Regions from separate parts of the Paenibacillus sp. S29 genome, predicted to be linked through region 2. Evidence: predicted binding sites of a transcription regulator. Region 2 holds the regulator's gene; the other holds the start of a gene.
The links. The regulator LexA, encoded in region 2, represses DNA repair genes until DNA is damaged. The targets are predictions, from matches to a motif close to CGAACATATGTTCG.
Positions count from the first base shown of each region.

Region 1: a site for LexA is predicted at 1,857-1,870, ahead of addB (helicase-exonuclease AddAB subunit AddB). Genes of this name have one in related genera too.

Region 1 is NZ_JBMOUI010000005.1:287,643-290,816, forward strand. Features, by position in the region: gene ACL9RM_RS11145 (Na/Pi cotransporter family protein) at 1-32, opposite strand, end outside; gene ACL9RM_RS11150 (class I SAM-dependent rRNA methyltransferase) at 321-1,700, shown strand; gene addB (helicase-exonuclease AddAB subunit AddB) at 1,937-3,174, shown strand, end outside.
Region 2 is NZ_JBMOUI010000022.1:1,446-4,619, forward strand. Features, by position in the region: gene ACL9RM_RS24375 (hypothetical protein) at 1-148, opposite strand, end outside; gene ACL9RM_RS24380 (DUF896 domain-containing protein) at 269-475, opposite strand; gene ACL9RM_RS24385 (LysM peptidoglycan-binding domain-containing protein) at 584-952, opposite strand; gene lexA (transcriptional repressor LexA) at 1,141-1,767, shown strand; gene ACL9RM_RS24395 (hypothetical protein) at 2,402-2,566, shown strand; gene ACL9RM_RS24400 (hypothetical protein) at 2,608-2,748, shown strand; gene ACL9RM_RS24405 (GNAT family N-acetyltransferase) at 3,170-3,174, shown strand, end outside.

The DNA of each region.
Region 1 (3,174 bases), on a different contig from region 2:
CCGCACAGCGGGAGTATAACATGTATAAACACGGGCATAGCCCCCTTTTCTAGGTGAAAATACTTATGTAACAGCCTATGATCTGTCGGGGACAGCCATGACAAGCATGGCCGAGCTGTTTTTTTATAGAACGATAATTTTTGTAGTATCTTCACAAGCTTTAAAAGCGTGACGTCGATATACAGGCGGGCAGTAGCGAAGCGGATCATTTGAATCTGGAGAAGCGAGAGCGATCGTAAGATCAAATGATCCGCGGAGCCGCGCCCCTATCGAACAACGTTTTAACACTTTGAGTAATTCAAGAATGGGAGTGAAGGATTTTGCCTTCAGTAATATTAGAACGCAGCCGTAAAAAAAGGCTGGAGCACGCACACCCTTGGGTGTTTAAAAACGAAATAGCCAAGATTGAGGGTGACCCAGAGGCAGGCGATTTGGTCAGCATCGTTAACCATCAGGGACGTTATTTGGCGACAGGTTACTATAATCCGGCTTCACAAATTACAGTACGTGTGATGTCCTACGAGCCGCTGGAAGCAATGGATCAAAACTTTTTTGCCCAACGCTTTCGCAAATGTCTGGAGCACCGCGAACGTTTTGTGACCGGAGGAAACGCTTATCGGTTGGTGTACGGCGAGGCTGATTTTTTGCCTGGACTGATTGTAGATCGATTTGGTGATGTGTTAGTCGTGCAGTTGTTAACGCTTGGCATGGATCGGCGCAGGGAAGAAATCAGGGATGCGCTCGTTGAAGTAGTGGGTCCTGTTGGTATATATGAGAGAAGTGATGTATCCATCCGTGAGCTGGAAGGATTGGAACAAACGAAGGGTCCTTTGTACGGTGATTGCCCGCGTCATGTGGTGGTTACGGAAAATGGCCTGCACATCAAGGTTGATATCGTAGAGGGCCAGAAGACGGGTTATTTCTTTGACCAGCGTGAAAATCGTGCTGCCATAGCACCGATGATGACAGGTTGGGGAGTACGTAGTGGAATTACGCTACAAGAAGTAGCTGCAGACTCAGGAGATGCGGGCACAACGGTCTTGAAGCCAGTGAATAAAAGTGGTAAGGTTGTTGAATTCCCATTCTGGGATGGCGCAACCGTATTGGAATGTTTTTCACATACGGGAAGCTTTACGCTCAATGCATGTAAACATGGTGCTAAAAAAGTAACATGTCTTGATATTTCTGAGCATGCGATTGAAAGTGCGCGGGATAATGTCAAGCTGAACGGTTTTGAGGAACGCGTCGAGTTTGTCGTCGACGATGCTTTTCAATATTTGCGCAATCAAGTGAAAGGTGTAGAGGAACGCAATGCACGAGCCGGGGGCAAAGGAGATACATCCAAGCCGCTGACAGCAGGTGGCGGACGCACCTTTGATGTGGTCATTCTCGATCCGCCAGCCTTTGCCAAAACGAAGAACGCTGTCAAAGGAGCTACACGTGGGTATAAAGATATCAACCTGCATGGGATGAAGCTTGTCAATGAGGGCGGCTATCTGGTGACAGCGAGCTGTTCGTTCCATATGCGGCCAGAGCTGTTTTTGGACACTATTAAGGAAGCGGCGGCAGATGCCGGCAAAATCCTTCGTCTGGTAGACTGGAGAGCGGCTGGTAAGGACCATCCTCAAATTTTGGGTGTGGAGGAAGGCCATTACTTGAAATTCGCCATCTTTGAGGTGCGCAGCCGGACACAGCTTTAGGTGTCATACAAAGTCAAAGTCAATCGCCTTTTTGGTGATTAAATAGGTAAAATAGACTCATTTTAGGTATAAATCAGTCCTGTAGAGAAGGCATGCACCAAGCCAACCTGCGGGACTGATTTATTTTTAGGGGGAGGATGAATTGCTACAACATGGCAAACGTACGTTCTTTTCTCCCTTGCCTGATATGCTATACTGTTTAATAGAATGTTGTTCGTTGGAAAGGAGGCCGCATCATGTCGGTCCGCTTGTTGATTGGCCGCTCTGGCAGTGGTAAAAGTACGTTAATCCGCAATGAAATGACGTCTATGTTACGCGAGGAGCCGCTAGGTAAGCCTATGCTGTTACTTGTACCGGAGCAATCGTCATTTGCTTCCGAGCATGCGTTACTTACAGAAGCCGGAAACGGTATTCAGGGGTCGGTGCGCGCCCAAGTGATGGGATTTCATCGTCTTGCCTATTTAGTTATGCAGGAAACCGGGGGTTCAGCACTGGTGCCTGTAACGGAAGAAGGCAAGAAGATGCTTTTATATAAAATTATTCGTCGTCGCAAGGATGAACTGAGCTTGTTTAAGGATTCGGGAGACCAGCTCGGCTTTGTGGATCGGTTGAATACATTGTTTACGGAGCTAAAGCAGTATGGAAATGATACTCGGTCTGTACCCGAGCAACTGGAGCGAATGAACGCTGTGGGAGAGTCAACTCCGATTTTGCGCGGCAAGCTCAAAGATATCAGTCTAATCTATGAGGATTTTGAACGAGAGCTGACGCTTAAATATATTGACGGTGAAGATACGCTGCGCATGCTGGCAGAACAGATTGCGGAGTCTTCCCTTGTGCGTGGAGCAGACATTTGGATGGATGGCTACCGTAGGTTTACACCACATGAATATAAGGTGGTGGAGCAACTTATGCTGCATGCCTCTTCGTTGACGGTGGCGCTGACTTGCAACCGCAGCTACGAGAGCGGACAGCTTCCGCATGAGTTGGATTTGTTTCATCCCTCAGCGGCTACGTATGTAAAGCTCAAAGGAATGGCAGACGAGCTGATGATAGAGACGCAGACACAATTACTGCGCCCTGATCCGCTGCCGAGATTTAAGGAGCGTTCAGCGTTGGCGTATTTGGAGGCTAACTTTGAACATCGTACAGGGTTACGGAATCAGGAACAACGAATGCGGCTGCAGCAGCTACGAGAGCATTGGACAGAAGAACAGCCGGAGGGCATAAAACTGTACACTGCGGCGAATCGCCGTGCAGAGCTGGAAGGGGCTGTACGCGAAATGCGCCGTCTGGCCCGAGATGAAGGCGCGCGTTACCGGGAGATGGCTCTGTTTGTACGTCATATTGAAGATTATGAGCCATGGGTGGAACCGATATTTAAACAGTATGAGGTTCCAGTATTTCTGGATCAGCGAAGAAGTGTATTACATCATCCTTTGGTGGAATTAATTCGGGCTTCGCTGGATATCGT
Region 2 (3,174 bases):
CCAGCATAATTGGCACAGTAATGTTACGACCACGGAAAATATCCATTGCAGAACCTGCGCCGTTAATGGTTTGAATGCCTTGCTTTTTGCGCGATTTATTTAAATGCGCTGTGTTTTTGCGTACTTTTCTTTCAAATGATCGGGCCATCTCTCAATTCCTTCCCAGATATATTACAATAAAACAATTGCCTCAAAGCTGATCTATATAGATACCGAGAACGGTACCTAAAACAAAAGGCAAATTGCAGGCTTGGGCGCTTTAACAACATTAATGCTTCAGCCCGTCATTTCCCTTCGATGTATCATCGTCCACAAATTCAATTGTTTCAAGCTGCTGCCGAAAATTACGGCGAATGTTACCTAAATAAATTTCCCGAAGATTGGCGCGCTCTGTGGCTTCCTCTTCCGTCAAACCCTCGGATTTTGCTTTGCGCGCTAATTCATTGATGCGCTGTACCAAGCTGTCTATATCCAAATTGTGTCCCCTCCATAAAAGCAAAGATATAATACACTTTGACATGTAGAAAAGAGCTTGTCAAGGCTCCCGCATTACGCTCCCTGACAAGCTCTAATAGTCTATAGGTCAGAAGTTAGGAAGCTTGAGTACCTGACCTACCTGTACTCCCCGATCCTCTAAACCGTTAATCCGCACAATTCCTTCTATATATACCCGTGTATCCATTCGTTCCGGTTTATGATTTGCGGCAATCTCCCACAACGTATCTCCAGGTTGTACGGTCAGTTTAGTCACTTCTCCCTTGGAAGCTGAGGGTGCCGCGAAAACCGTAAGTACACCTGCCCCTGCAATCCAAGCAACAATCACTAAAATAAGAAGCTTAAGTAAAAGAGTATTAGTAATAATTTGCATAAAATGCGCTCTACCCTCTTTTCGGGTCTCCTGCAAATTTTCTGAATTCATCGGAAAAATACTTTGATAAGTGCTATATTTCATCATTGGCTGCGACCTCCAAACGTTTGTTCTTATGTTTTCACAATATAACACGAACATTTGTTTTGTTCAATAGAAAAGAGAACAAAAGTTCGCGATTATTTTTAGGGATTATTTAGAACTTATGTTTGTACGAACGGAGGTTCTATGCTATAATTTTCCCAAACGTTACTAAATGGGGTTGATACGGTATGTCTAAGATTTCGAGCCGCCAGCAGGCCATTCTTGAATTTATCCGCAATGAAGTGCGTCTAAAGGGATACCCCCCTTCTGTACGCGAAATAGGCGAGGCTGTCGGATTGGCCTCCAGTTCTACGGTTCACGGTCATTTGGATCGTTTAGAGAAAAAAGGACTCATTCGACGCGATCCTACAAAACCACGGGCTATTGAGTTACTCGGTCAAGACGAATCGGATAACAGCAACTTGATTAATTACTCCATTAGTCGTGTCCCCGTCGTCGGCAAAGTAACTGCTGGCCTTCCTATTACGGCGACAGAAAATATTGAAGATTACTTTCCTCTTCCCCAACACTTTGTTGGTGAGGATAAAATATTCATGTTATCTGTTGTAGGCGAAAGCATGATTGAGGCTGGGATTGCTAACGGAGACTATGTAATCGTACGTCAGCAGCAGACCGCTGATAATGGCGATATTGTTGTAGCTATGACAGATGAAGACGAAGCTACAGTTAAAACCTTCTACAAAGAAAAAGATCATATCCGGCTTCAACCTGAAAATCCAGCCTTTGAACCGCTTCGCCTGACACACGTCAGCATTTTGGGCAAGGTTGTAGGACTCTTCCGGGACTTCCACTGATTTCTCGTTCTTTCTTCCCCGTTATTCTAACCACTAATACAAAACCGGCTGCTTAGGGTAAGCCGGTTTTGTATTGTTATTGTGTTTACTATGTATCTCACAACTATTTTTTCATTTCAGCAATCTATTCCTATAGTTTCTACTATAAAATCAGCCTCCTCATCTCAAATAATCACCCACTGATCTTGAGATCACACATAACAACCTACGATCGTATTCAGTACATACAAATACTTATCCATTTCAGGTATTTAGAAAAGCAACTCGAAGCTGTAATTTCCGAAAGAAACAATTACCCAGAAAACAGCCAAGAATATAAACTGCTCTCTGAACAACTGAATCATATTCTTGCTCAAGAGGCGTACTACGAGAAAAAACTTAACACTCTTAATAGTAAATAATTTTCATACTAAACTGCATATTATTTATCTACACTATTAGACTCATGCCGACCTGCCTGTAACATTCTCCTGCAACGTAAAGTTGAAATGGCGAAGACAGGTTCGCATGAGTTTTTTGTTAACCATTAGTAATATAGGTACCAGCTTCTTTTTGCTTTTAATAGATTTATGCTGATACATTACTATCACAATTGACATAGTATATAGCAGACCTAAGCAAAGGAGATATGCAGATGATCAGAAATAGAGTTAAAACGTATAAGCATCGCATCGGAAAAAACAGATATCTGGTCGTTAAAGTCTTTCAAGCCGCAGCTGCTAAAACAGGAAGCGGAAATGCACTAGCAACCAATGCCTTGAATATCAAAATTTCCAAGCGTAAGCATAAACACCACTAAGATTCATCCGTACCTTCATTTCCTTGAAGGGAGGTGATCATATGAGCAGAAGACATTGCAGACGTGATTTGAGAAGAAGAAGATCAAACATCCGTTCGAATCAAAGAGCCGTTGCGCGTGCAAGAGGTAACGCACTGGCTGTTAATCTGTTTAGCGTGAATGATAGACAACGCAGACGTTAATAATCGTTTTCAAGCAAAAGCAGGAAGGATTCTTCCTGCTCAGGCTGTCGAGAAACCCCCTGTTTTTTTGCAGGGGGTTTAAAACTGTCTTAGTGGTCTAAAAACTAGGGTCCTCAGATCGTTTTAAATCGATTTTTGTTTTAAAAGATGCGTCTCCCCATATAAAAATAGAAGTGTCGAAAAGTCCTCTGGACTTTCTCGACACTCTGAGCAGGAAGGATTCTTCCTGCTTTTTTTGTGTTAAACGGTACACCTAACTACTGCTATGAATCGTTGAAGCAAGCGGACGAGATCGTAGAATATCAGACATAGTTGAACAGTCGCTACAATTTTGCTCTTTTTATAAATCTAACAGACAGGAAATGGTGGCTCTCTTTTAGAATAGTGTGCGTAGAGAAATTAAACCAGGAGGAGACAAGCCATGAT